3 regions of the Streptomyces sp. NPDC057877 genome follow, and region 1 is predicted to be linked to each of the others. Evidence: riboswitches for the same ligand, from Rfam matches in the RefSeq annotation. Region 1 holds a riboswitch; each other region holds the start of a gene.
What was found. A riboswitch is a leader RNA that binds a small molecule or an ion and turns the genes downstream of it on or off. The one in region 1 is predicted to bind cyclic di-AMP.

Region 1 (9,552 bases):
GCGGGCCGTCCTGGACGTCCGTGTTCGGCGAGGAGATCGTCCGCATCGGCGAGGAGCGCGCGGACATCGTGGCGATCACCGCCGCCATGCTGCACCCGGTCGGCCTCGGCAAGTTCGCCGAGCGCTTCCCCGACCGCATCTACGACGTCGGCATCGCCGAGCAGCACGCGGCCGTCTCCGCGGCGGGCCTGGCCACCGGAGGACTGCACCCGGTCATCGCCGTCTACGCCACCTTCCTCAACCGCGCCTTCGACCAACTGCTGATGGACATCGCCCTGCACCGCTGCGGGGTGACCTTCGTCCTGGACCGGGCCGGGGTCACCGGTGTCGACGGCGCCTCCCACAACGGCATGTGGGACATGTCGGTCCTCCAGGTCGTCCCCGGGCTGCGCATCGCCGCGCCGCGCGACGCCGAGCAACTGCGCGCCCAACTGCGCGAGGCGGTCGCCGTCGACGACGCGCCGACGCTGGTCCGCTTCCCGAAGGAGAGCGTCGGCCCCGAGATCCCGGCGTGCGACCGCGTCGGCGGCGTCGACGTACTGCACCGGGCCGATCAGCCGGAGGTCCTGCTGGTCGCCGTGGGCGTGATGGCGCCGGTCTGTCTCCAGGCCGCGGAGCTGCTGGAGGCCCGCGGCATCGGCTGCACCGTCGTCGACCCCCGCTGGGTCAAGCCGGTCGACCCGGCGCTGCCGGGGCTCGCCGCCCCGCACCGGCTGGTGGCGGTCGTCGAGGACAACAGCCGCGCGGCCGGAGTGGGTGCGGCGGTGGAGCTGGCGCTGCGGGACGCCGAAGTGGACGTGCCGCTGCGGCGGTTCGGCATCCCGGAGCAGTTCCTCGCGCACGCCAAGCGGGGCGAGGTGCTCGCCGACATCGGGCTGACGCCGGTGGAGATCGCGGGGCGGATCGGTGCGAGCCTGGCGGTGCGGCAGGAGCGGGCGCGGGAAGGCGTGAAGTCCTCCGAGAAGGCCGCGAACGCCGGGCGGGCCGCGCACACCGAGAAGGCCGCGAACGCCGGGCGGGCCGCGCACACCGAGAAGGCCGCGAACGCCGGGCGGGCCGCGCACACCGAGAAGGCCGCGAACGCCGGGCGGGCCGCGCACACTGAGAAGGCCGCGCGCATCGAGCAGGCCGCGCCCATCGCGCCCACCGAGGGGGCCGCCCGCGTGGCCCACGCCGAGAAGGGCCCGCACGCCGAGAAAGCCGTCCCAGAGCCGTCCTCCGAGGAGCAAGCTGAATGACCACCGCGGAATCCGTGCCCCAGCCGTCCGCGCCGGTGCCGTCCCCGTCACGTCCGGCGTCGGGCGGTGGCGCGGAGTTCGACCTCGGTGCCCTGCTGACGGAACGCGGCGGTGAGCGCTACGAGCTGCACGCCCGGCACCTCAACCACCAACTGCCGCGCATGCTGCACACCATCGGCTTCGACAAGGTCTACGAGCGGGCCGAGGGCGCCTACTTCTGGGACGCGGACGGCGCCGACTACCTGGACATGCTCGCCGGGTTCGGGGTGATGGGCCTGGGCCGCCACCATCCCGTCGTCCGCAAGGCGCTGCACGACGTCCTCGACGCCCAGCTGGCCGACCTCACCCGCTTCGACTGCCAGCCGCTGCCCGGACTGCTGGCCGAGCGGCTCCTCGCCCACAGCCCGCACCTGGACCGGGTGTTCTTCGGCAACAGCGGCACCGAGGCGGTGGAGACCGCGCTGAAGTTCGCCCGGTACGCCACGGGCAGGCCGCGCGTGCTGTACTGCACGCACGCCTTCCACGGCCTGACCACCGGCTCGCTGTCGGTCAACGGCGAGACCGGCTTCCGCGACGGCTTCGCCCCGCTGCTGCCCGACACCGCCGTACCGCTCGGCGATCTCGACGCCCTCGCCCGCGAGCTGAAGCGCGGCGACGTCGCCGCGCTGATCGTCGAGCCCATCCAGGGCAAGGGCGTGCACGCGGCGCCGCCCGGCTATCTGCGCGCCGCGCAGGAGCTGCTGCACCGGCACAAGGCGCTGCTCATCGCCGACGAGGTGCAGACGGGCCTCGGCCGCACCGGCGACTTCTACGCCTACCAGCACGAGGAGGGCGTCGAGCCGGACCTGGTCTGTGTGGCCAAGGCGCTCTCCGGCGGCTATGTCCCGGTGGGCGCCACCCTCGGCAAGGACTGGATCTTCAAGAAGGTCTACTCCTCGATGGACCGCGTCCTCGTCCACTCGGCCAGCTTCGGCTCCAACGCCCAGGCCATGGCGGCGGGCCTCGCGGTGCTGTCGGTCATGGAGCGGGAGCAGATCGTCGCGGGCGCCCGGGCCACGGGCGACCTGCTGCGCACCCGGCTCGCCGCCCTCGTCGACCGGTACGAGCTGCTCGCCGACGTGCGCGGCCGGGGCCTGATGATCGGGATCGAGTTCGGCAGGCCCAGGTCGCTGAAGCTGCGCACCCGCTGGAGCATGCTCCAGGCCGCGCGCAAGGGCCTGTTCGCGCAGATGGTGGTCGTGCCGCTGCTCCAGCGGCACCGGATCCTCACCCAGGTCTCCGGTGACCATCTGGAGGTGATCAAGCTGATCCCACCGCTGGTCATCGGTGAGCGGGAGGTGGACCGGTTCGTCGACGCGTTCACGGCCGTGATGGACGACGCGCACGACGGCGGGCTGGTGTGGGACTTCGGGAAGACACTGGTGAAGCAGGCGGTCGCCAACCGTTAGCCTCAGGGGCGAGTTTGCCTCTCAGGCAAGAAAATTGCCCGAGGGGCAAAAATCCGGCTCAATGGGAGCATGCGCTCACCGGAAGCCGACGCGGGGCCCGGAGGTTCCGAGGCCCTGCCGCCCACCATCGCACCCCAGCTGCGCGCGCTGCGCCGCCGGGCCTCCCTCACGCTGGAGGCGGCGGCCCGCTCGGCGGGGCTGTCGCCCGCCCACCTGTCCCGCCTGGAGACCGGGCAGCGCCAGCCCTCGCTGCCGATGCTGCTCGGTCTGGCCCGTGTCTACGGTACGACCGTCTCGGAGCTGCTCGGCGAGACCGTCGCCGACCGGGACGCCGTACTGCGCGGCGCGGAGCTGGAGCCCACGCGCGCGGGCGGCTGGACCTACTGGAAGGCGGGCGCTCCCGGGCGCGGGATGCAGGCGCTGCGCGTCCATGTGCCGCACGGCTCCCAGGGCGACATCGTCCGGGTGCACCCCGGTGAGGAGTGGCTGTACGTGCTGCGCGGCCACCTCGACCTGCGGCTCGGCGACGCGGCGCACCGCCTCGGGCCGGGTGACAGCGCCCACTTCGACTCCCTGACCCCGCACCGCCTCGCCGCCGGGGGCGAGGACGGGGTCGACCTGCTGTTCGTCCACACACTCCTGCAGAGCCCCACCACCGCGCTGTGCCTCGGCCCGACCCCTGGAGACACCCATGAGTGACAGAGACATCGAACAGAAGCTGCCCCGGGGCATCTGGTTCCGGCTGTTCGTCTACGTGGTGGCGGGGCACCTCTTCGCGGCGTTCCTGTATCTGCTGTTCGAGGTGGGCGCCAAGTAACGCGTCGGCGGCGTACGCCTCAGTCGAGGAGGCGCTCCCGCAGCCGGTCGCGCACCTCGGGGGTGACGCCCAGGCCCTGCCGGAGATAGTCGTCGACGCCGCCCCAGGTCTCCTCGATGGTGTCGAAGGCGGCCGACAGGTACTCCGCGCGGGCGTCGAAGAGGGGGCTGAGCAGTTCCATGACCTCGGGGGAGTAGGCCGAGGACGAGCTGCCGCTGCGGTGCACCTTGTAGCGGCGGTGGGTGGCGTTGGACTCCAGGTAGTCGGCGACGATGGCCTCGCGCTCCACGCCCAGGGCCAGCAGGGTCACCGCGATCGACAGGCCCGCGCGGTCCTTGCCCGCGGCGCAGTGCATCAGCGCGGGGACGCTGTCCTCGGCGAGGGAGCGCAGCACCTGGGAGTGCTCGCTGGTGCGGTCCTGGATGATCATGCGGTACGAGACGATCATCCGGTTGGCCGCCTTGCCGTCGGAGAGCATTCCGCGCAGCTGCTCCAGATCGCCGTCCCGGACCATCCGCCAGAACTCGGCGCCGTCCGCCGGGTCGGACAGCGGCAGGTTCACATTGCGCACGCCGGGCAGCTCGATGTCCGGCCCCTCCAGCTTCTGGTCCGCGGCGTTGCGGAAGTCGAAGACCGTGTGCAGGCCCAGGGAGCCGAGGAACGCGGCGTCCTCCTCGGTCGCGTGGGCGAGGTGCCCGCTGCGGAACAGCACTCCGTGCCGCACCCGGCGGCCGTCCACGGTCGGCAGTCCGCCCACATCACGGAAGTTGCGCACACCGGCCAGTTCGGGCTCGGTCGACGGGATCTGCTGCGTCACGGGGGCTCCCTCCCATCGGCCCCGGCGGCGCCGATCGCCGACGGGTACGCCCCTGACGATACGACATGGATTCCTGGGGCAATGAGTTGTCCACAGGGAGTTGCCGCGGTTGTCCACAGGCGTTGCCCCGCTGCTCCGAAACGGTCGATGATGTTCGTCGTTGAGCGGAGCTGTCGGGATCTGTGGGGTGGGTGGGTCGAGTGCCGGTGGAGATCGCCGAGAACGGCCGTACGTGGCTGCTGTCCGGGCCCGCGAGCGGTTACGCCGTCCATCTCACCGACGCCGACGAGCTGGTGCATCTGCACTGGGGCCCCCGTATCGCCCTCGCCGACGCCGAGGCGCTCGCCGCGCGCCCGCTGCCGGACGACTGGCCCTTCGAGTCCCGGCTCGACGGACGCGAGGAGTACCCCGTCGAGGGCGGCCCCCGCTTCGTGCGCCCCGCCCTGTCCGTGCGCACCGGCGAGCGGCGCGGCACCGAGTGGCGCTTCGAGCGGTACTCCAGCGACGGTGACGTGTTGCGGCTGTGCTTCCGGGACGCGGACCTGACCGTCACCCTGCACTACCGGATGCGGCACGACGTGGTCGAACGCTGGGTCACCGTCGCCAACGCCGGTGCCGAGGCCGAGCTGCTGCGCGCCGACTCCGCCACCTGGACGCTCCCGGAGCGCGACGCCTGGCGCCTGACCCAGCTGCACGGCCGCTGGGCCGCCGAGTCCCGGCTGACCGCCGCCCCCCTCACCTACGGTGAGAAGGTCATCGGCAGCCGCCGCGGGCACACCGGCCACCAGCACCTGCCCTGGGTCGCGCTGGACACCGACGCCACCGAGGAGCGGGGCGAGGTCTACGGCTGTGCGCTGGGCTGGTCGGGCTCCTGGCGGATCTGCGTCGCCCAGCTCCCGGACGCGCGCGTGCAGATCACCGGCGGCGCCGGACACGACGACTCGGGCCTGCTGCGGCTGGCGGCCGGGGAGTCGTTCACCACACCGGTCTTCGCCGGGCTGTGGAGCGACGGCGGCTTCGGCGGCGCGAGCCGCGCGTGGCACCGCTACCAGCGGGCGTACGTCGTTCCCGACGCGGACCGGGACCGGCCGGTGCTGTTCAACTCCTGGGAGGCGACCGGGTTCGGCATCTCCGAGGACCAGCAGCGGGCCCTCGCGCGGCGGGCCGCCGCGATCGGCGTCGAGCTGTTCGTGGTCGACGACGGCTGGTTCGGCGCCCGCACCGGCGACCGGGCCGGGCTCGGCGACTGGACGCCCAGCCCGGACCGCTTCCCGCGCGGGCTGGCGCCGCTCGCCGCGGACGTGCACGCGCTGGGCATGGACTTCGGTATCTGGGTCGAGCCCGAGATGGTCAACCCGGACAGCGACCTGTACCGGGCCCATCCGGACTGGGTGCAGTACCAAGCGGGCCGAAAGCGGACAGAGTTCCGCAATCAGCTTGTACTGAACCTCGCTCGCGAGGACGTCCAGGAGTACCTCTTCGAGCGTCTCGACGCCCTGCTGTCCAGCGCCCCGATCGACTACGTGAAGTGGGACTTCAACCGCTGCTTCACCGACGCCGGGTGGCCCGGGGAGCCGTATCCGCAGCGGCTGTGGGTGGACCATGTGCGGGCGCTGTACGCGCTCCTGGACCGGCTGCGGGCGGCCCACCCGGGGGTCGCCTTCGAGTCCTGCTCGGGCGGCGGCGGCCGGATCGACCTCGGCGTCCTGAGCCGTACGGACCAGGTGTGGACCTCCGACAACACCGACCCGCTCGACCGGCTCGCCATCCAGTACGGCTTCAGCCAGATCCATCCCGCGCGCGTGATGGCCGCCTGGGTGACCGACAGTCCCAACGAGCAGCTCAACGGGCGGGCCAGCTCGCTGCGCTTCCGGTTCGTGAGCGCCATGGCGGGGGTGCTGGGGGTGGGCGGTGACCTGACCCGCTGGACCGAGGCGGAGCTGGCCGAGGCCCGCGACTGGGTGGCGCTCTACAAGGCGATCCGGCCGCTGGTGCAGCGCGGGGACCTCTACCGGCTCCGGCCGCCGGAGGGCGGGCTGAGCGCGGTGCAGTACGTGCTCGACGGGGAGACGGCCGTCGTCGCCTGCCTCCAGTCGCAGCGCCACGGGGAGCCGGTTCCGGCGCTGCGACTGCGCGGCTTGGACCCGGCAAGCTCGTATGAATGCCGTGAAACGGGCGAAATTCACCGAGGTGCGGTACTGCTGCACCACGGGTTGCGGCTGAGGCTGCGCGGGGACCTTGATGCGACGGTTATCCGCCTGCGTCGCATCTGAGTCATCTGTCCGAATTAATGGCTTCCATTCCAACTCGCCTTGGAATGGGGTGCCCTGGAGAACTGTCGCGTGAGCAGCGTCATATTCGTGACCGTGAGTCGCCCGTCATGTTCACGTAATTCGGGTCCTTTTCAAGGGCTTTTACGGAAAGCGGTGCCGTCCGGAACAACTCACCGTGACCGGCAATTCCCCTTAGGGATCAAGAAGAAGGCGTTCGGGCGGAACCTCTCGCTTGTCCCTTTGCGTCTTGCTCGCTTACGTTCCACACCGACCCCGGGCGGAACGCCGAATCCTGCCGCCGCCCGGACTCCGCGCACACTCACCCGTATCGGCAGGAGCGGGGGACCCACAGGTAAACCGCCTGTTCCGGTCTCCGGAACGGCTCGGGGTAAAGCCGCACCTCGGTGTGGCCGGGCATCTCCAGTCCGCACCCGACAGCTCACCTCGCAGGCGCCGGAGAGGAATTCGCCATGCCCGCCAAGGGTAAGCACCGCCGTCCCAAGTCCCTGCGTATCGCCCGCTCCATCGCCGTCGCCGGCACCGGGGGCGCCGCGCTCGCACTGCCCCTGATGGGTGCTTCCGGCGCCCACGCCGCCACCCCGCAGTCCGTTTCGGAAAAGGCCGTCCAGTCCGCCCCCGTGGTGGTGCAGAAGTCGGCCGCCGAGAAGAAGTCCACCGCCAAGAAGGCGGGCGTGCGGACCTATTCCGTGCGGGCCGGTGACTATCTGTCGAAGATCGCCGACGAGCAGAACGTCAGCGGTGGCTGGAAGAAGCTCTACGCCGACAACCGCGAGGCCGTCGGCGCGGACCCGTCGCTGATCCACCCGGGTCTGAAGCTCACGATCGGGCAGAAGGCGGAGACGGGCGGCAAGCCGTCGAAGCCGTCCGCCGCTTCCACGGAGTCCTCGAAGCCGTCGAAGCCGTCGCAGTCCTCCGAGACCTCACCGTCCTCGGAGTCCTCCGCGAAGACGTCGGCCCCGGAGTCCTCCTCCAACGCCGCCACGGCCGCCCAGTCCGCCGCCACCGGTTACAGCTCTCCCGTCGACGGTGCCGCCGTCGGCACCGCCTACAAGGTGGCGGGCAGCATGTGGTCCAGCGGCTACCACACCGGCGTCGACTTCGCCGCCGCGACCGGCACCCCGCTCAAGGCCGTCGGTCCGGGCACCGTGGTCTCCGCGGGCTGGGCCGGTGCGTACGGCAACCAGGTCGTCATCAAGCTCGACGACGGCTACTACGCCCAGTACGCCCACCTGTCCTCGCTGTCCGTCTCCAGCGGCCAGAGTGTGACGGGCGGCCAGCAGATCGGTCTGTCGGGCTCGACCGGCAACTCGACTGGCCCGCACCTGCACTTCGAGATCCGCACCACGCCGAGCTACGGGTCGGACATCGACCCGGTGGCCTACCTGCGCTCGCACGGCGTCTCCATCGGCTGACGCCCGCACCGCACACCGCCGACGGCCGGACCCGCCCACCGGGTCCGGCCGTCGCCGTATTCCCGAGTTGACCAAGGCTTGGCCGTGGCTTATCTCACCGCCCGTCAACCCTTTCCTACGGTCGCGTAGGTCACATTCGACGGGGAAAGATGAGCCGATGTGGCAGACGATTCGAAGAATGACAGCAGATCAGTGATCGGGTCGTACGTGGCGGTGGGGGACAGCTTCACCGAGGGCGTCGGCGACCCCGGCCCCGACGGGGCGTTCGTCGGCTGGGCCGACCGGTTCGCGGTGCTGCTCGCCGACCGGCGGCCCGAGGGCGACTTCCGGTACACCAACCTCGCGGTGCGCGGGAAGCTGCTCGACCAGATCGTGGCCGACCAGGTGCCGCGCGCCGTCGAACTCGCCCCGGACCTCGTGTCCTTCTGCGCGGGCGGCAACGACATCCTCCGGCCCGGCACGGACCCGGACGAGGTGGCGGAGCGGTTCGAGCAGGCGGTGGCCCGGCTCGCGGCGGTGGCGGGCAGGGTCATGGTGACCACCGGCTTCGACACCCGCGGCGTCCCCGTCCTCAAGCACTTGCGCGGCAAGATAGCCACCTACAACGGGCATGTGCGCGCCATCGCCGACCGGTACGGCTGTCCGGTGCTCGACCTGTGGTCCCTGAGGTCGGTGCAGGACCGCCGGGCCTGGGACCACGACCGGCTGCACCTGTCACCCGAGGGGCACACGCGCGTGGCGCTCCGCGCGGGTCAGGTGCTCAGTCTCGAGGTCCCGGCCGACCCGGACCAGCCGTGGCCCCCGCTGCCGCCGCGCGGCACGCTGGAGGTGCGGCGCGACGACGTCCAGTGGGCGCGCGAGTTCCTGGTGCCGTGGATCGGCCGCAGGCTCCGGGGCGAGTCCTCGGGCGACCACGTGACGGCCAAGGGGGCGCTCTCGCCGGACGACATCAGGATGCGGATCGGCGCGGTGGCGTGAGGGCGGTGGGCCTCAGGCTGCCGCCTTCGGCCCCAACTCCCGCGCGAGTGCCTCGTCCACCCACTCCTGGGCACGCGCGCGGGAGACCGCGCCCGGGTACGACGTCAGCTGTACGGCGAGCCCGTCGAGCAGGGCGGTCAGGCGCAGGGCGGTGGCGGCGGGGTCGGGGCAGTGGAACTCGCCGTTGGCCACGCCCTCGGCGATCACCTCGGCGAGGGCGGCCTTCCACTGCCGGTCGAGATCGCGGGTGACCTCCTGGAGGGCGGGCTCGCGCAGCGCCGCCGCCCAGCCCTCGATCCACAGCCGCCAGCCCTTGGCGGGGCCGGTGGGGGCGTACCAGCGCACCGCCGCGCGCAGTCGGCGCAGTGCCGTGGTGCGGCGGCCGAGCAGCTTGCGCAGATGCGCGAGATCGCCCTCGGCCGCGTGCGCGAAGGCCGCGGCGACCAGCTTCTCCTTGGACGAGAAGTGGTAGAGGACCAGCGCGTTGCTCACCCCCAGCGCGGTGGCCACGTCGGAGATCCGCACCGCGGCGACCCCCCGTGCCTCGA
Region 2 (9,552 bases), on a different contig from region 1:
GACGCTGCGCCGCGCGGTCGGGGCGTGGCTGGTCACCCTCGCCGCCGGTCTGGGCATCGCCTTCGCGCTCACCGGCGGCGAGACCACCAAGAGCTTCGTCATCGGCACCGCGCTCACCAGTACCGCCCTGGGCACGGTCCTGCCGATCCTGCGCGACTCGGGGGATCTGCGCGGCCCGTTCGGCACGGTGGTGCTGGCCTTCGGTGCCGTCGGCGAGTTCGGGCCGATCATCGCGATGGCGCTGCTGCTCAGCGGCCGGGAGCCCGGCCGTTCCACGGTCCTGCTGCTGGGCTTCGCGGTCATCACCGCCGCCGCGATCGTCCTGGCCCTGCGGCCCCGCCCGCCCTGGTTCTCCCGGCTGATCGCCCAGACCCTGCACAGCAGCGGCCAGTTCGCGGTGCGCTACGTCATGCTCGTCCTCGCCGCGATGCTCGGCCTCTCGCACGTCTTCGGCCTGGACGTCCTGCTGGGCGCCTTCGCCGCGGGAGTGATCAGCAGGCTCGTCCTCCTGGGTGCCGCGCCCGACAGCAGCGGCGAGGTCATGGGCCGTATCGAGGCGATGGGCTTCGGCTTCCTCGTACCGGTGTTCTTCGTCGTCACGGGCATCGACTTCGACCTGTCCGCGCTCCTCGACGACGGCCGCCCGCTGGCCCTGCTCCCGGCGTTCCTGCTGCTTTTCCTCCTGGTCAGAGGCGGGCCCCTGTACCTCCTGGCGCCACCCCTGCGGCCCCGCCGCGACCGCGCCGCCCTCGCCCTCTACGGCTCCACCTGCCTCCCCCTGGTCGTCGCCATCACCACCATCGGCCTGGACGACAGGGTGATCGACGCGGGGGAGGCCGCCGCACTGGTCGGCGCCGCCATGGTCTCCGTACTGGTCTTCCCGCTCCTGGCCCTGCGCCTGCGCGCCCAAACCGTGTCCGCCCGCGCGGAGGAGTCCTGGTGAGGGCGGGACTCAGCTGGCGGACAGCTCGGTGAGCGGCAGGGTGTGCTGGGTGTGCAGCACCTTGGCGCGCAGGTACCGCACGTTGTGGTCGGTGGCGAAGACCCCGGTGGGCACCCGCTTCCGCACGTCCACGCCCCACGTGCGCAACTGCTCGGCCTTGTCGGGGTTGTTGGACAGCAGGTCGAGCGCGCCGACGCCGAGGGCCCCCAGCATCTGCGCGGCGGCCGTGTAGTCGCGGGCGTCCTCGGGCAGCCCGAGCGCGGCGTTCGCCTCGTAGGTGTCGAGCCCCTGGTCCTGGAGGGCGTACGCGTCGAGCTTGTTGTAGAGACCGATGCCGCGGCCCTCCTGGCGGAGGTAGAGCAGGACGCCGCCGCGGTCGGCGACGCGTTCGACGGCCTCACGCAGCTGGGGACCGCAGTCGCAGCGCGCGGAGCCGAAGACGTCGCCGGTCAGGCACTCGGAGTGCAGGCGTACGAGGGGGACGGGGCCGGGATCGCCGAGGACGACGGCGAGGTGCTCGAGCCCGTCGGCCAGCCCGTGGAAGGTGACGAGTTCGGCGTCGACGGAGAACCCGTCGGGAAAGCGCAGCGGCACCCGGACACGGGCACGCGGGGACGCGGAGGGGGCTGGTGACATACGGCGACTCCAGTGCTTCAAATCTGAATCACAAGCGACGACGGATGACACTACCTATGCTTGAACTTTGAAGCAACTGGATCGGGGTCGCCGGGTTCGTCACTTGCACGGCGTGGACCGCCGCAGCCACGGCAGATCCACGGACGCGCACCCGGCCTCACCGCCGTCCCCCTGCAACCCCCGCACGATGCGGGAGCAGATCTCCTCCAGCTGAGCGACCTGCTCCGCCCCCAGCTGATCGAAGAGAACACCGCGCACGGTCTCCACATGCCCGGGCGCGGCCCGCTCCAGCACGTCCATCCCCTCCTCCGTCAGCAGCGCGAGGCTCCCCCGCCGGTCGGACGTACACCCCTCACGGCGCACCAGCCCGTCGCGCTCCAGCCGCGCCACGGCATACGTCAGCCGACTGCGAGTGATCTTCAGCCGCTCCGCCAGGTCGGTCATCCGCAGCCGTCGCTCCGGCGCCTCCGAGAGATGGACCAGGATGGAGTAGTAGAGGTGCGGCATGCCCGCGTCCTGCTGCAACTGGCGGTCAATGGTGTCCTCCAGCAGATGGGTCGCGGCCATGTAGGCGCGCCAGGCGCGTTGCTCGTCGGGGGAGAGCCAGCGAGTCGTCATGGGACCAGTGTAGTTTTGCTTAAAACTTGAACCAGCCGGAGAGCGTCGATGCCCCTCCCCCACGTCCTGCTGTCCGCCGCCGTCTCCCTGGACGGCTACCTCGACGACACCGGCCCCGACCGGCTCCTCCTGTCCTCCCCCGCCGACTTCGACCGCGTCGACGAGGTACGGGCGTCCGTCGACGCCATCCTGATCGGCGCCGGAACGATCCGCGCCGACAACCCCCGCCTCCTCGTCAACTCCCCCGACCGCCGCGCCGCCCGACGGTCCGCCGGGCGACCGGAATACCCCCTCAAGGTCGCCGTCAGCGGCTCCGGCGACCTCGATCCGGCCGCCCGCTTCTGGCACACGGGCGGCGACAAGGTCCTCTATACGACGGACCAGGGCGCCGAACGGGCCCCGGCCCTCCCCACCACCACCGACGTCGTCCCCCTCGGCCCGGACCTCGACTGGCGGACCCTCCTCACCCACCTGCACGACGTACGGGGCGTCCGCCGCCTCATGGTGGAGGGCGGCGGCACGGTCCACACCCAACTCCTCCAGCAGGGCCTCGCCGACGAACTCCAGCTCGCCCTCGCCCCCCTGTTCGTCGGCGACCCGGCCGCCCCCCGCCTCTTCGGCCCCGGCCACTTCCAGGACGGCCGACTCCGGCTCCTGGAAACCCGCCCCGTCGGCGACACCGTCCTCATGCGCTACGAGCCCACCGCCCCCGGCACCGGAAGCCTCCCCTCCGCCGCCGACCGCCACTGGCTGCGCCTCGCCTGCCAACTGGCGACGCACTGCCCGCCGTCCGAGACCGCCTTCAGCGTCGGCGCGGTCGTCGTCGCGGCAGACGGCACCGAACTGGCCCGCGGCCACTCCCGGGAGCACGGCGATCCCGTCGTCCACGCCGAGGAGGCCGCCCTCGCCAAGGTCGCCACGGCGGACGCCGCCCGGCTGTCCGGCGCGACCGTCTACAGCAGCCTGGAACCCTGCGCCCGCCGCGCGTCCCGCCCTCGGCCCTGCGCGCGGCTGATCCTCGACGCGGGGGTACGGAGGGTGGTCACCGCGTGGCGCGAGCCGGACACCTTCGTCGCCGGGGCGGACGGGAGCGGCGTACTGGCGTCGGAGGGGGCGCAGGTGGTCGTACTGCCCGAACTGGAGGAGGCGGCGGTGGCGCCCAACCGGCATCTGGTGGGCTGAGTCCTACGACGGAGGCGCCGACGGCGCGCCCTCTCCGGCCCCACCAGGCACGCATCTGGACCAACACAACCTGCGCACCCCCAACCGACGGGTCACGCTGCAAACGAGCCTGGTTGGCGCACATGCGGAGGTGGTGGCCAGTGAGATCGATGGGGCGATACGGCACCCTGGGGGTCGTCGCGGCCCTCACGGCCGGACTGCTCGGCGGCTGCGGCAGCCTGGAACCCCGGTCCCGGACCATGACACGGGCCCTCCCCGCCGACGCCGAGTTCACCCACCCCGGCGTGCTGCTCAGCAAGGCCCAGCTCAAGGCCGTCCGGGAGAACGTCACCGCGGGCAAACAGCCCTGGCTGAAGGCCTACCTGGACATGCGCGACAGCGCGTACGGCTCGTACCGCCACACCGCCAAGCCCTACGAGACCGTCGCCTGCCCCACCAACGGCCGACCGAGCCCCGCCTGCCGGGCCGAGCGCCGCGACGCCATCGCCGCCTACACCCAGGCCCTCCTCTTCACCGTCACCGGCAGACAGCGGCACGCCGCCAAGGCCACCGCCATCATGGACGCCTGGTCCGCCAAGCTGAAACGGCACACCGGCGGCAACGCCGCCCTCCAGTCGGCCTGGTCCGGCGCCACCTGGGCCCGCGCCGCGGAGATCATCCGGCACACCCCCGGCTCCACCTGGCCCCCCGACCGCGTACGCCGCTTCGAGGCCATGCTCCGCACCGCCCACCTCCCCGAGGTCACCGCCCGGGTCCCCGACTTCAACGGCAACTGGGACCTCGCCATGACCGACGCGGCCATCTCGATCGCCGTCTTCCTGGACGACCACCAGACCTTCGACGACGCCCTGGCCCGCTTCCGCGAACGCGTCCCCGCCTACTTCTACCTGGAGAAGGACGGCCCCCGCCCCCGCGCACCGAAGGGCGGCACGATCAACACCCCGGCCGAGATCACCTCGTACTGGTTCAAGCAGAGGACGTACAAGGACGGCCTCGCCCAGGAGACCTGCCGTGACTTCCGCCACGTCGGCTACTCCCTCGCGGCGACCGCCCACATTGCCGAGACCGCGTGGCACCAGGGCGTCGACCTCTACACCGAGGTCAAGGACCGCCTCAAAGCCACCCTCGCCCTGCACGCCCGCCACCAGCGCGGCGGCACCACCCCCGCCTGGCTGTGCGGCGGCGAGGCCGACCGGAACATGGGCCCCCACCTGGAGGTCGTCCTCAACCACCTGGACCACCGCCTGGACGACACCGCGCCCCCCGCCGCCCGTGACCTGGCCCGCCGGACCCGCCCCGCGGGCACCGACGACCGCCTGGCCTCCTGGGAGACGCTCACTCACGCGAACAACCCCGGATAGACGTGTGTGCTGAGCACCCCGCGGATGGCGTACACTGGAGTCAACGACGCGGGGTGGAGCAGCTCGGTAGCTCGCTGGGCTCATAACCCAGAGGTCGCAGGTTCAAATCCTGTCCCCGCTACTGAAGGCTCAGGGCCGGAATCCAGTTCATGGATTCCGGCCCTGAGTGTTTTCCGTACCCCTCACCCCACCCTCACGAAAAGTGACCGGACGAACGCCCTCCGCATAACAACTGACACACGGTCAGAACTGACGACCCCTCAGTTTCACGCTCATCCTGTGTCAACTCGCCCGAATTTCGCCGTTCATGGCCGTGTACGTCCCCTCATCAATCGGTAATGATCAAGAGGAACGGCTTGGAATTCAGCCCCCGGTTCTATTAACGTCCGATAACGCAGCGCGGTCGTCCCAGCCGTCACAAGAGACGGCTCCGTGCTCACGCGCCGAATCCCGCGAGGGAACCGGGGAACCACCACCCTGGGGTGAATCGCGCGTCAGCCGCCGTAGAAGTACGGATGGTTTACGCGCGTAGGAGACCTTCCTGCTCCGAACCCGTCAGCTAACCCGGTAGGCGAAGAAGGAAGGAAGGAGTACGCCTACGTGGCGTCCAACCGGCCTGGCACACCCACCGCCCCCTTCGTGCCCGCCCAGCGCTCCAGCTCCGACGACACCGTCGTCTACGGCGGCGACCGCACCGACGAGGGCCCCTGGGAGGAGTGGAACCCCACCGCGGAGTCCATCCGCCCCGTTCGCGGCCGGCATCGCGTCACCAAGCAGCGCGGCGGTGGGCTCGCCCGCAGCTCCACCGTTCTCGGCGTCGGTGTCATAGCCGCCGTCGGCGCGGGCGGCATGGCCACCGCGCAGACCGGCAAGCCGCCGGTCTCCATCTCGATGCCCGACCTGCCCTCCGTGGGCTCGCCCTTCTCGGACGACGACGAGGGCGCCGACGACACCGGCAGCGCCGCCGAGGTCCAGGGCGCCGCCGCCCCGCTCAGCGGCGTCGGCGTCATCACCACGGACACCGCCGACGGCACCACCGACGCCGGTGAGGCCCTGCGCGCCCGCATCATGGCCCAGGCCGAGCAGCAGCAGGACCAGGTCGACACCAAGGCGCAGCAGGCCGCCGAGGCCGCCGCCGCGAAGGCCGCCGCCGAAGCCGCCGAGAAGGCGGAGAAGGAGGCCGCGGCCAAGGCCGCCGCCGAGAAGGCCGCCGCGGAGGAGGAGGCCCGCAAGAAGGCCGAGGCCGAGCGGCTCGCCGAGCTGGCCCGGCAGTTCACGCTGCCGACCTCCTCGTACACGATCACCTCCACCTACGGTCAGGCCGGTGCCATGTGGTCCTCCGGCTACCACACCGGCCTGGACTTCGCCGCGCCCACCGGCACGCTCATCAAGGCGGTCCACAGCGGCACGATCACGCAGGCCGGATGGGACGGCTCCTACGGCTACAAGACCGTGCTGACCCTCGATGACGGCACCGAGATCTGGTACGCCCACCAGTCGTCGATCAGCGTCAGCGTCGGCCAGAAGGTCACCACCGGGGATGTCATCGGGCGCGTGGGCGCCACGGGCAACGTGACCGGGCCGCACCTGCACTTCGAGGTCCACACCGCGGGCGGAGGCGGCGGGCTCGACCCGCTGGCCTGGCTCCAGAGCAAGGGACTCACGCCCTGAGCAAGGGACTCACGCCCTGAGCGTGGGGCTCACGCCCCTGCCTGTGGAGAGCTGAGGGCCTCTCCCGAACGCGAACCCGAACCCCGGCGGTCCTGACGGCAACCCCCCGACGTCAGGGCTGCCGGTTTCGGTTGTCCGGAATACCCTTCTCCGGCAGGCGCGTTGAAGCAGGGCATGACTCCTCTCCCTGTGCGCAAGCTCGGCCCCTCCGACCTGGAGGTCTTCCCGCTCGCCCTCGGCGGCAACGTCTTCGGCTGGACCGCCGACGAGGCCACCTCCTTCGCCGTCCTCGACGCCTACACGGCCGCGGGCGGCAACTTCGTCGACACCGCCGACTCCTACTCGGCATGGGCCGAGGGCAACCACGGCGGCGAGTCGGAGACGATCATCGGCCGCTGGCTGCGGGCCCGCGGCAACCGCGCGGACGTCATCGTCGCGACCAAGGTCAGCCAGCACCCCGAGTACCAGGGGCTCACCGCGGCCACCATCAAGGCCGCCGCCGACGCGTCGCTGCGCCGCCTGGGCACCGACCACATCGACCTCTACTACACCCACTTCGACAAGCCCGAGGTACCGGTCGAGGAGATCATCAGCGCGCTGGACGGTCTGGTGCGCGCGGGCAAGGTGCGGTACATCGGCGCCTCCAACATCTCCGCGGCGCGGCTGAGGGAGTCCCTGGCCTTCTCCGAGCGCGAGGGCTTCGCCCGGTACGTGGCCCTCCAGCCGCGGTACAACCTCGTCTCCCGCGACACCTACGAGGGTGAGCTGCGGGACCTGGCCGGTGCGGCGGGCCTCGCGGCCGTGCCGTACGCCGCGCTGGCCGCCGGGTTCCTCACCGGGAAGTACCGGCCCGGCACGACGGTCGACAGCGCACGGGCCGCGGGGGCGGGCAAGCACCTGGACACCGGGCGCGGCCGTGACGTGCTCGCCGCCCTCGACGACATCGCCGCCGCCCACGACGTCCCCGTCGCCACGGTCGCCCTCGCCTGGCTCGCCGAGCAGCCGACGGTCGCCGCGCCGATCGCGTCCGCGCGGACGGTGGAGCAACTGCCCGCGCTGCTGGGGGTGGGGGAGCTGCGGCTGACGGAGGCGGAGGTGGGGAGGCTTACGGAGGCGTCGCGTCCGTAGCGTTCCCTACTGATCCGTAGCGATCAGCGCTGATCCACAGCGCTCAGTACTGATACGGGTTGTACGCCGGATACGGCGGCGCTGGTGCCCAGCCGTACACCGGCACCGGGGGCGCCGTCATCCGGGCCGCGTGGTCCAGGGCCGGGCGGGCGACCTCCCGGCGGTTCCACAGCTCGTGCAGGAGTTCCTGTTCCCGTACGACGAAGTCCGCCCCGGCCCGGCCCCGGCGGCCCCGGTGCCGGAGGAACGCGAGTGCGGTCGCGTAGGCCTCGTACTGTGCCACCGCCCGTGCCGCCGGTCTGCCGAGGTGGTGTCCGGCGTACTCGCGGGCCAGGCGGCGGGCGCGCAGGGAGCCGAGGGCGTAGGGCTCGGCCGGGGTGAGCCAGCCCGCGGCGGCGTAGGCGGGCAGTTCCTCGCGTACGGTGCGCAGTTCGCGCTGTCGGGTCCAGATGGCCAGCCAGGTCAGCAGGCCGAACGCGGGGACCATGAACATGCCGTACACGGCGAAGAAGCCGTACGGTCCGAAGGACGCCGAGCCGTTCCACAGCGCGTGCAGGCCCATGGCGAGCAGCAGTCCCGACAGGGGGAGCAGGACGCGGCGCAGGCGCTGGCGGTCGGCGGAGAGCGCGGCGATACCGAAGCCGATGCCGGTCAGGACGGTGAACAGGGGGTGCGCGAAGGGCGACATGACGATGCGCACGAAGAAGGTCGCGGCGGTGACGGAGGCGATGCCGCTGCCGCCGGTGAGCTGGTCGGTGCCGAAGGCGGTGCCGAGGTAGAGGATGTTCTCGGTGAAGGCGAAGCCGGTGGCGGTGACACCGGCTATGACGACGCCGTCGACGATCCCGGCGAAGTCGCGGCGCCGGAAGAGGAAGACCAGCAGTACGGCGGCGGCCTTCGCGGACTCCTCCACGACCGGCGCTATCACGGTCGCCCCGAGGGTGTCCGCGCTCGCCGGGTCGGCGGTGGCCGTGGCTATCCAGCGGGTGGCGAAGCTGTTGGCGACGATCGCTATCAGGGCGGCGGCGCAGGCGCCCCAGGCAAAGGCGAACACCAGGTTGCGCCAGGGGCCGGGGGCGACGCGGTCGAGCCAGCGGAACGCGGCGACGAGCAGGGGGACGGGAAGGACCGCGAGGCCCAGTCCGACCAGGAAGCCCTCGGTGCCGGTCTCCTTGCGGACCAGGGCGAGGATGACCAGGCCGGAGAGGGCGAGGAGGGTGACCAGGGCGCCGTAGCGGACCCAGGCGCGTTGCCACCAGTGGGGGTGCCGGTGGGCTGCGTACGGTGGGTGTGTTTCGTACGGTGTGTACGTTGAGTACGTTGCGTACGGGGGACTGGTGGCCACGGCATCGACCCTAACGGGGAAGAGGCGTCGTTCGTGGTGCTCAGGCGCCGGTGGGGGGTTGGTCAGTGTGCAGTAGGCGCGGTACGCGACGGAAGAGCAGGTCGTTCACGACATGCCCCTTGTCCAGCCCCTGGCCCTCGAAACGGGTGAGCGGGCGGTTGGCGGGGCGTGGGGCGAAGCCGCCGTCCGGCTGGGTGTTCTCGAAGGCGGGGTGGGCGGTGAGGACGTCGAGCATCTGCTCGGCGTACGGCTCCCAGTCGGTGGCGCAGTGCACGATCGCGCCGGGCTTGAGGCGGGTGGCGGCGAGGGTGAGGAAGTCCGGCTGGATCAGGCGGCGCTTGTGGTGCCGCTTCTTGGGCCAGGGGTCGGGGAAGTAGACGCGCAGGGCGTCGAGGGAGTCGGGGGCGAGCATCTCGCGGAGCAGGATGATGGCGTCGCCGTTGCCCACGCGGATGTTGGTGAGACCGTTGCGCTCGGCGAGGTTGAGGAGGTTCCCCTGCCCGGGGGTGTGGACGTCCACGGCGAGGATGTTGGTGCCGGGGTCGGCGGCGGCCATCTGCGCGGTGGCCTCACCCATGCCGAAGCCGATCTCCAGGGCGACGGGGTTGGCGTTCCCGAACATCTCGGGGAGGCCGAGCACCCGGTGCCCGTCGATGTCGAGCCCCCAC
Region 3 (9,552 bases), on a different contig from region 1:
CGCCGTCGTCCCGGCCTCCTACGGCCGTATCGACCCGGAGTTCCTCTTCGACTGCCGACCGAGCGGGGAGCGGATCGGGCAGCTGTCCTTCGACGATCTGCACCACGGGGCGGAGACCGCGCACGACGGGCATCTGCACGCCGCCTACGACAGCGTGTCCTTCGTGTCCGAAGTGCCCCTCGATCCGCGCCGGTTGATGACCCTCCTCGACGGCCGGGCCGAGGGGCTGTACCGGATCAAGGGGTACGTCGACTTCGGCGCCCATGACGCGCACAACCGGTACGCCGTGCACGCCGTGGGGAGGTTCCTGCGGTTCTACCCGGAGAGCTGGAGCGCCGGTGAGGCGCGGCTGACGCAGCTCGTCCTCATCGGGACGGGCATCGACGCCGACGCCCTCGGCAAGGAACTCCGGGCGTGCGAGGCCGACGCCCCGCACACCGCCGACGAGCACGGCATGTGGGGCGTCCTGCGCTACGTACCCGAACCCGCCGAGGACGCCGAGGACCCGTCCTAGACCGGCCCCGCCACCACCGACACCGTCTTCGGCAGGGACACCCCCGAGCCGTCCCGGCGCGGGTCGATCTCCGGGAGGCTGGCCGGGGTGCCGTTCTTCTGGGCGGCGAGGGCCGGGGTCGGGCCCGCCCAGGCCAGGGCCAGGCAGTCCTCGCCCTTCAGGAAGCGCTGGCAGCGCACCCCGCCGGTGGCGCGGCCCTTGCGGGGGTACTGGTCGAACGGGGTCAGCTTGGCGGTCGTCTGGACGGAGTCGTCCAGCGTGCCGCGCGAGCCCGCGACCGTGAACACCACGGCCTCGACGGCCGGGTCCACCGCCGTGAACGAGATGACCCGGGCGCCCTCCGCGAGCTTGACGCCCGCCATGCCACCGGCCGGGCGGCCCTGCGGGCGGACCTGCGAGGCCTGGTAGCGCAGCAGTTGGGCGTCGTCCGTGATGAAGACCAGGTCCTCCTCGCCGGTGCGCAGCTCCACCGCGCCGACGATCCGGTCGCCCTCCCTGAGGGCGATGACCTCCAGCTCCTCCTTGTTGGCCGGGTAGTCCGGGACGACCCGCTTGACGACGCCCTGCTCGGTGCCGATCGCGAGACCGGGGGAGGACTCGTCGAGCGTGGTCAGGCAGACCACCGTCTCGTCGTCCTCCAGGGAGACGAACTCCGCCAGCGGCGCGCCGCCCGCGAGGTTCGGGGCGGAGGGGGTCTCCGGCAGCTGGGGGAGGTCGATCACGTTCAGGCGGAGCAGACGGCCCGTCGACGTGACCGCGCCGATCTCGCCGCGCGCCGTCGCCGGGACCGCCGAGACGATCACGTCGTGCTTGACGCGCTTGGCCTTGGCGTCCTCCGCGAAGGGCTCGCCGTTCGCCGTGCGGGCCAGCAGGCCCGTCGACGACAGCAGCACCCGGCACGGGTCGTCCGCCACCTGCAGCGGCACGGCGGCCACCGGGACGGCCCCGGACTCCAGCAGGACCGTACGCCGGTCGGTGCCGAACTTCTTCGCGACCGTGGCCAGTTCGTTGGAGACCAGCTTGCGCAGCTCGGTGTCGGACTCGAGGATGCGGGTCAGCTCCTCGATCTCCGTGGTGAGCCGCTCCTTCTCCGCCTCCAGCTCGATCCGGTCGTACTTGGTGAGGCGGCGCAGCGGCGTGTCCAGGATGTACTGCGTCTGGACGTCGCTCAGGCCGAAGCGCCCCATCAGGCGCTCCTTGGCCTGCGCGCTGTTGTCGCTGGAGCGGATCAGCCGGATGACCTCGTCGATGTCCACCAGGGCCGTCAGCAGGCCCTCGACCAGGTGGAGACGGTCGCGCCGCTTGCCGCGGCGGAACTCCGAGCGGCGGCGCACGACCTCGAAGCGGTGGTCGAGATAGACCTCCAGCAGCTCCTTCAGGCCCAGCGTGAGCGGCTGCCCGTCGACGAGCGCGACGTTGTTGATGCCGAAGGACTCCTCCATCGGCGTCAGCTTGTACAGCTGCTCCAGGACGGCCTCGGGCACGAAGCCGTTCTTGATCTCGATGACCAGCCGCAGGCCGTGCGCCCGGTCGGTGAGGTCCTTGACGTCGGCGATGCCCTGGAGCTTCTTCGAGCCGACCAGGTCCTTGATCTTGGCGATCACCTTCTCCGGGCCGACCGTGAACGGCAACTCGGTGATGACCAGGCCCTTGCGGCGTGCGGTGACGTCCTCCACGGAGACCGTCGCGCGGATCTTGAACGTGCCGCGGCCGGTCTCGTAGGCGTCCCTGATGCCCGGCAGGCCGACGATACGGCCGCCGGTGGGCAGGTCCGGGCCCGGGATGTGCCGCATCAGGGCGTCGAGATCGGCGTTCGGATACCGGATCAGATGGCGGGCGGCGGCGATGACCTCGCGCAGGTTGTGCGGCGGCATGTTGGTGGCCATGCCGACCGCGATCCCGGAGGCGCCGTTGACCAGGAGGTTCGGGAACGCGGCGGGGAGCGCTGCCGGTTCCTGCTCCTGGCCGTCGTAGTTCGGGGCGAAGTCGACGGTGTCCTCGTCGATCGACTCCGTCATCAGGCCGGTGGCCTCGGTCATCCGGCACTCGGTGTACCGCATGGCGGCCGGTGGGTCGTCGTTGCCCAGGGAGCCGAAGTTGCCGTGGCCGTCGACCAGGGGGACGCGCATGGAGAAGGGCTGCGCCATGCGCACCAGGGCGTCGTAGATCGAGGAGTCGCCGTGCGGGTGCAGCTTGCCCATGACCTCGCCGACGACGCGGGCGCACTTGACGTAGCCGCGGTCGGGACGCAGGCCCATCTCGTTCATCTGGTAGACGATGCGCCGGTGCACCGGCTTGAGGCCGTCACGGGCGTCGGGCAGGGCTCGGGAGTAGATGACCGAGTACGCGTACTCGAGGAAGGAGCCCTGCATCTCGTCGACGACGTCGATGTCGAGGATCTTCTCCTCGTACGGGTCGTCGGGCGGCGGGGTCTTCGTGCTGCGGCGGGCCATCGCTGCCTGGCTCCTCTTTTCTGGTCGCTCGCCTGCGGGGCGCCGGGGTCGCTCCCCGTCGGCTCGCTCGTGCTGAAGCGTGACGGATCTGACGCGGACCATTGTGGACCGCGGCACTGACAACACCGGACGGGGAGGCCGATCATGCCGCCCGGCGCGGGCGGCCTGGCGGCCTGCGTACCGCCGCGGCTATCCCGAGAGGCTACGGGATCTCGCTGTCGGCGTACGTCCCCCGGGAACTTCACCGCTGGTCCGCGCGCTTGCATACAGTGGCAGGACGGCAGGACATCCGCGGTCCGAGGACCGCATCCGCGATCGAAGGGACGTACATGCCCATGGGTCACACGGCCACAGCCGAGGCAGGCTCCGGCGGCCTGACAGCGACCGAGCACCGCCTGGCCAACGGTCTGCGCGTGGTGCTCTCCGAGGACCACCTGACCCCGGTTGCGGCGGTGTGCCTCTGGTACGACGTCGGCTCCCGCCACGAGGTCAAGGAGCGTACCGGTCTGGCTCACCTTTTCGAGCACCTGATGTTCCAGGGCTCCGCCCAGGTCAAGGGCAACGGCCACTTCGAACTGGTGCAGGGCGCGGGCGGCTCGCTGAACGGCACCACCAGCTTCGAGCGCACCAACTACTTCGAGACCATGCCCGCCCACCAGCTGGAACTCGCCCTCTGGCTGGAGGCCGACCGCATGGGCTCGCTGCTCGCCGCCCTGGACGACGAGTCCATGGAGAACCAGCGCGACGTGGTCAAGAACGAACGCCGCCAGCGCTACGACAACGTGCCCTACGGCACCGCGTTCGAGAAGCTGACCGCCCTCGCCTACCCGGAGGGCCACCCCTACCACCACACCCCGATCGGCTCGATGGCCGACCTGGACGCGGCGACGCTGGAGGACGCGCGCGCGTTCTTCCGCACGTACTACGCGCCGAACAACGCGGTGCTGTCGGTCGTCGGCGACATCGACCCCGAGCGCACGCTCGCGTGGATCGAGAAGTACTTCGGCTCCATCCCCGCCCACGACGGCAAGCCCGCCCCGCGCGACGGCGTGCTGCCCGAGATCATCGGTGAACAGCTGCGCGAGGTCGTCGAGGAGGAGGTCCCGGCCCGCGCCCTGATGGCCGCCTACCGGCTGCCGCACGACGGCACGCGCGCGTGCGACGCCGCCGACCTGGCCCTGACCGTCCTCGGCGGCGGTGAGTCCTCCCGGCTCTACAACCGCCTCGTGCGCCGGGACCGTACCGCTGTCGCGGCCGGGTTCGGCCTGCTGCGGCTGGCCGGGGCGCCCTCCCTGGGCTGGCTGGACGTGAAGACCTCCGGCGACGTCGAGGTGCCGGTCATCGAGGCCGCCATCGACGAGGAACTCGCGCGGTTCGCCGCCGAGGGCCCCACGGCCGAGGAGATGGAGCGCGCCCAGGCCCAGCTGGAGCGCGAGTGGCTGGACCGGCTCGGCACGGTCGCGGGCCGCGCCGACGAACTGTGCCGGTACGCCGTGCTGTTCGGCGACCCGCAGCTCGCCCTGACCGCCGTGCAGCGCGTCCTCGACGTGACGGCCGAGGAGGTCCAGGAGGTCGCCAAGGCCCGCCTGCGGCCCGACAACCGCGCGGTGCTCGTCTACGAGCCGATCGCCGGGGCCGACGAGACGGAAGCCGACGACACCGAAGCCGACGAGACCGAGGAGGCGGCCAAGTGACCGAGCTGACCACGATGGAGTTCCACCCCCAGCCGCAGGCGGGCGAGCCCAAGCCCTGGGCGTTCCCGGCGCCCACGCGCGGGACCCTCGGCAACGGCCTGACCGTGCTGCGCTGCCACCGCCCCGGCCAGCAGGTCGTCGCCGTCGAGGTGCTGCTGCACGCGCCGCTGGACGCCGAGCCCGCCGGTCTCGACGGCGTCGCCACGATCATGGCGCGGGCCTTCTCGGAGGGCACCGACAAGCACTCCGCCGAGGAGTTCGCCGCCGAGCTGGAGCGCTGCGGCGCCACCCTCGACGCGCACGCCGACCACCCCGGCGTCCGCCTCAGCCTGGAGGTCCCGGCCTCCCGCCTGGCCAAGGGCCTCGGGCTGATCGCCGACGCGCTCAGGGCGCCCGCGTTCGCCGACAGCGAGGTGGAGCGGCTGGTGCGCAACCGCCTCGACGAGATCCCGCACGAGCTGGCCAACCCCTCCCGGCGCGCCGCCAAGGAGCTGTCCAGGGAGCTGTTCCCGGCCGACTCGCGCATGTCGCGCCCGCGCCAGGGCACCCAGGAGACCGTCGAGGCCATCGACTCCGCGGCCGTACGCGCCTTCTACGAGCGGCACGTCCGCCCCGCCACCGCCACCGCGGTCGTCGTCGGCGACCTCACCGGCATCGACCTGGACGCGCTGCTCGGCGACACCCTGGGCGCCTGGACCGGCTCCACGGCCCAGCCCCGTCCGGTGCCCCCGGTGACCGCCGACGACACCGGCCGGGTCGTCATCGTGGACCGCCCCGGGGCCGTGCAGACGCAGCTGCTGATCGGCCGCGTCGGCCCCGACCGGCACGACCGCGTGTGGCCCGCCCAGGTGCTCGGCACCTACTGCCTCGGCGGCACCCTGACCTCCCGCCTGGACCGCGTCCTGCGCGAGGAGAAGGGCTACACCTACGGCGTACGGGCGTTCAGCCAGGTGCTGCGCTCCGCCCCCGACGGCACCGGCGCGGCGATGCTCGCCATCAGCGGCTCCGTGGACACGCCGAACACCGGTCCCGCGCTGGCCGACCTGTGGACGGTGCTGCGCACCCTCGCCGGGTCCGGGCTGACCGACGCCGAGCGGGACGTGGCCGTGCAGAACCTGGTCGGTGTGGCGCCGCTGAAGTACGAGACCGCGGCGGCCGTGGCGAGCACCCTGGCCGACCAGGTCGAGCAGCACCTGCCCGACGACTTCCAGGCGACGCTGTACCGCCAGCTCGCCGCGACGGGCACCGTGGAGGCCACGGCCGCGGTCGTGAACGCCTTCCCGATGGACCGCCTGGTGACGGTCCTGGTGGGCGACGCGGCGCAGATCAGGGAGCCCGTGGAGGCGCTCGGCATCGGCGCGGTCACCGTCGTACCGGCCGAGTAGCGGCACGCGCGTGGGGCCCTGGTGGCGGTTCCGTCACCAGGGCCCCTCTATGCCCGATTTGATAGGGAGATAGCCCGTCTGCCCTGTGGGATGCGCTACAAAAACCGGGTTCTGTTTGGGAATTGAAAGCGCGCCCGCTTAGCGTCATCCGGGCTGTCCGTCAGGCAGTGCGCCGCACCCGCGGCACCGGACAGCCATCGCCGAGTCCCCGTACGGCGCGAGCCAGGGGGAGCCGGGGACCCAACTGCGTAGTCCCTGGGGTGAATCGGACGCCCGCGCGTGCCGCGAGGGGGTCCGTAGGAGACCTTCCTGCTCCGAACCCGTCAGCTAACCCGGTAGGCGAGAGGGAAGGAAAGGACGAGCCACCCTATGGCGTTCACCCGCCCTGCCGGGAAGCACCGCCGTACCGGCCGCACCAAGCGCACCACCGCCCACGTGGCGGGCGTCGCGGCCCTCACCACCGGCGGCGTGGTCGGCACCCTGGCCGCCCCCGCGCTCGCCGCCGAGCCCACCGCGGAGCAGACCGGGCTCACCCCGGTCGTCAGCATCGACGACGCCGTGGCCGACCGGGTGGACGCCCAGGCCGACGCGCAGATGGAGGCCGCGGAGCTGACCCAGGCCAGGCAGCAGGCCCAGGAGGCCGCCCGCAAGCAGGCGGCCGAGGCGGCCGAGAAGGCGCGAGCGGCCAAGGAGCGCGCCGCCCGCGAGGCCGAGCGCAAGCGCCTGAACACCTATGTGACGCCCATCTCGGGCTCGTACGTCTCCACCTCCTACCGCTCCGGCGGCGCCCTGTGGTCCTCCGGCAGCCACACCGGCATCGACTTCCACGCCGCCAGCGGGACCTCCGTGCACGCGGTCGGCTCCGGCACCGTCGTGGAGGCGGGCTGGGCCGGGGCGTACGGCAATCAAGTCGTGATCCAGATGATTGATGGTACGTACACCCAGTACGGCCATCTGTCGTCCATCGCGGTCTCGGTGGGCCAGACGGTCACCCCGGGGCAGCAGATCGCCCTCTCCGGGGCCACCGGCAACGTCACCGGAGCGCATCTGCACTTCGAGGCGCGGACGTCCGCCGAGTACGGCACGGACATCGACCCCCTCGCCTACCTCCGCTCGCACGGCGTGAGCCTGTAGGACGACCACCGCACCCCGCGCACCCCCGCCCCGGCTCACGAGCCGGGGCTTTCGGTGTTTCGGGGGTCCGTATGTCCAAAAAATATCCATGGTTTCCAGGCCGCCATCGGAAATTCCGGCTCATTGCAATAGAGTCACGGAACACACGTCAATCGTCGACGTTTCACGGGGATTAAGGCGGAGGTCGGTCATGCGTATTCCGGCGCACTCGGTGTGCACGGCGATCCGGGATGACATCGTCTCGGGTGTCTACGAGCGCGGCAGCCGGCTCACCGAGGAACTGCTCGCCCGCCGCTACGGCGTCTCACGCGTCCCCGTCCGGGAGGCCCTGCGCACCCTGGAGGCCGAGGGCTTCGTCGTGACCCGGCGGCACGCGGGCGCGTGCGTCGCCGAGCCGACCGAGCAGGAGGCCTCCGACCTGCTGGAGATGCGGATGCTCCTGGAGCCGCTGGGCGCCTCCCGGGCCGCCCAGCGGCGCACCGAGGCCCATCTGAAGGTGCTGCGCGGACTGGTGCGGCTGGGCCAGGAGCGGGCCAGACGGGGTCACAGCGACGATCTGCGCTCGCTCGGGGGCTGGTTCCACGAGACGCTGGCCCAGGCCTCCGGCAGCCCCGCCCTGATCGCGATGCTGACCCAGCTGCGGCACAAGATCGCCTGGATGTACACCGTGGAGGCGCCCGCCGGGGCCGTGGAGTCCTGGGCGGAGCACGGCGCGATCGTGGACGCGGTCGCGCGCGGCGACGCCGAACGCGCGCGAGCGCTCACCGCGCTGCACACCGAGCGCGCGACCGCCGCGCACCGGCTGCGCTTCACCCTGGGCGGCCCGGAGCGTGTGAGGACTTCGCAACATCCCGTAAACATGCCGAGCCTGCGGCATTAACAAAGGCGCCGTATACAAAGAGGGATATTCGGTGGGGGTTATTTTTGCTGCCCTTTTTCGGTCGCGAACACAAGCGTGAATTATCGCCCATATGTGAACCCCGTACGTGGACCCGCACCTGAATGCGCGCACCGAAACACGGACGCGCACGAAAAACGGCGGAGCCGCGCCGCCCGGAAAGGGCGACGCGGCTCCGCCGCGTGCTGCGCGCGCCGGTCAGACGGTCTCGGGCAGCTCCTCCAGGCCCTCGGCGACCAGCTTGGCCAGGCGGTCGAGAGCGGCATCCGCGCCCTCGGCGTCGGAGGCGAGGACGATCTCCTCGCCGCCCTGGGCGCCCAGACCCAGGACGGCCAGCATGGAGGCCGCGTTGACGGGGTTGCCCCCGGCCTTGGCGATCGTCACCGGGACGCCTGCGGCCGTGGCGGCTCGGACGAAGATGGAGGCGGGGCGGGCGTGGAGGCCCTCGGCCCAGCCGACGTTGACGCGGCGCTCAGCCATGTGATGCTGCCCTTCGGTGTTCAGGGTTGTCTAGACCAGTGTCCCATAACGTGAAGCATGCCCGGAGCGGGCTCGCGCCCGTCCCTTCGGATGACGCCGGACCGCGGCCTCGGTCCGGCTGACGTCCCCCACAGACTGCCTCGCGCCGTTGTCGTACGCGAGCCGTACGCTGGGGCCCATGCAGAACTCGGCGGACCGGCAGGAGTACCCCGCTCACTGGGAGGCCGACGTGGTGCTGCGCGACGGCGGCACCGCGCGCGTGCGGCCCATCACCGTTGATGACGCCGAGCGCCTGGTCAGCTTCTACGAGCAGGTCTCGGACGAGTCGAAGTACTACCGCTTCTTCGCGCCCTACCCGCGTCTGTCCGCCAAGGACGTCCACCGCTTCACGCACCACGACTTTGTGGACAGGGTGGGACTCGCGGCCACGATCGGCGGCGAGTTCATCGCCACCGTACGCTACGACCGGATCGGCCCCAACGGAACACCCGCCTCCGCGCCCGCCCACCCGTCACCCACCACCGCCCTTGCCGGAGGGCGCTCCGCGCCCGCACCTCCTGAAACGGCCGAGGTCGCCTTCCTGGTGCAGGACGCGCACCAGGGCCGGGGCGTCGCCTCCGCCCTCCTCGAGCACATCGCCGCCGTCGCGCGGGAGCGCGGCATCCGCCGCTTCGCCGCCGAGGTGCTCCCCGCCAACACCAAGATGATCAAGGTGTTCACGGACGCCGGGTACACCCAGAAGCGCAGCTTCGAGGACGGCGTCGTCCGCCTGGAATTCGACCTCGAACCCACCGACCGCTCGCTCGCCGTGCAGTACGCGCGCGAGCAGCGGGCCGAGGCGCGGTCCGTACGGCGGCTGCTGGTACCCGGCTCCGTCGCCGTCATCGGCGCCGGACGCACCCCCGGGGGAGTGGGCCGCAGCGTCCTGCGCAACATCAAGGACGCCGGGTTCACCGGCCGCCTGTACGCCGTGAACAGGGCCTTCGACGAGAAC

Region 2: another riboswitch for cyclic di-AMP. It lies ahead of ACFVQG_RS11465 (M23 family metallopeptidase); the one in region 1 lies ahead of ACFVQG_RS06490 (peptidoglycan DD-metalloendopeptidase family protein).
Region 3: another riboswitch for cyclic di-AMP. It lies ahead of ACFVQG_RS33765 (M23 family metallopeptidase); the one in region 1 lies ahead of ACFVQG_RS06490 (peptidoglycan DD-metalloendopeptidase family protein).

Annotation. Positions count from the first base shown of each region.
Region 1 covers NZ_JBHVMS010000002.1:583,517-593,068, forward strand. Annotated here, with positions in the region: partial or broken gene dxs (1-deoxy-D-xylulose-5-phosphate synthase) at 1-932, shown strand, start outside; gene ACFVQG_RS06465 (aspartate aminotransferase family protein) at 1,235-2,686, shown strand; gene ACFVQG_RS06470 (helix-turn-helix domain-containing protein) at 2,756-3,385, shown strand; gene ACFVQG_RS06475 (DUF6126 family protein) at 3,378-3,503, shown strand; gene ACFVQG_RS06480 (tyrosine-protein phosphatase) at 3,523-4,320, opposite strand; gene ACFVQG_RS06485 (alpha-galactosidase) at 4,512-6,593, shown strand; cyclic di-AMP (ydaO/yuaA leader) riboswitch at 6,900-7,059, shown strand; gene ACFVQG_RS06490 (peptidoglycan DD-metalloendopeptidase family protein) at 7,064-8,026, shown strand; gene ACFVQG_RS06495 (SGNH/GDSL hydrolase family protein) at 8,219-9,004, shown strand; gene ACFVQG_RS06500 (TetR family transcriptional regulator C-terminal domain-containing protein) at 9,017-9,552, opposite strand, start outside.
Region 2 covers NZ_JBHVMS010000003.1:795,711-805,262, forward strand. Annotated here, with positions in the region: gene ACFVQG_RS11435 (cation:proton antiporter) at 1-943, shown strand, start outside; gene ribA (GTP cyclohydrolase II) at 953-1,579, opposite strand; gene ACFVQG_RS11445 (MarR family winged helix-turn-helix transcriptional regulator) at 1,679-2,197, opposite strand; gene ACFVQG_RS11450 (dihydrofolate reductase family protein) at 2,246-3,379, shown strand; gene ACFVQG_RS11455 (alginate lyase family protein) at 3,529-4,740, shown strand; tRNA gene ACFVQG_RS11460 (tRNA-Met) at 4,788-4,861, shown strand; cyclic di-AMP (ydaO/yuaA leader) riboswitch at 5,172-5,329, shown strand; gene ACFVQG_RS11465 (M23 family metallopeptidase) at 5,341-6,411, shown strand; gene ACFVQG_RS11470 (aldo/keto reductase) at 6,586-7,539, shown strand; gene ACFVQG_RS11475 (PrsW family intramembrane metalloprotease) at 7,583-8,884, opposite strand; gene trmB (tRNA (guanosine(46)-N7)-methyltransferase TrmB) at 8,925-9,552, opposite strand, start outside.
Region 3 covers NZ_JBHVMS010000013.1:128,779-138,330, forward strand. Annotated here, with positions in the region: gene ACFVQG_RS33745 (CobW family GTP-binding protein) at 1-514, shown strand, start outside; gene ACFVQG_RS33750 (DNA topoisomerase (ATP-hydrolyzing) subunit A) at 511-2,967, opposite strand; gene ACFVQG_RS33755 (M16 family metallopeptidase) at 3,303-4,661, shown strand; gene ACFVQG_RS33760 (M16 family metallopeptidase) at 4,658-6,046, shown strand; cyclic di-AMP (ydaO/yuaA leader) riboswitch at 6,235-6,403, shown strand; gene ACFVQG_RS33765 (M23 family metallopeptidase) at 6,416-7,180, shown strand; gene ACFVQG_RS33770 (GntR family transcriptional regulator) at 7,371-8,060, shown strand; gene ACFVQG_RS33775 (HPr family phosphocarrier protein) at 8,277-8,558, opposite strand; gene ACFVQG_RS33780 (GNAT family N-acetyltransferase) at 8,737-9,552, shown strand, end outside.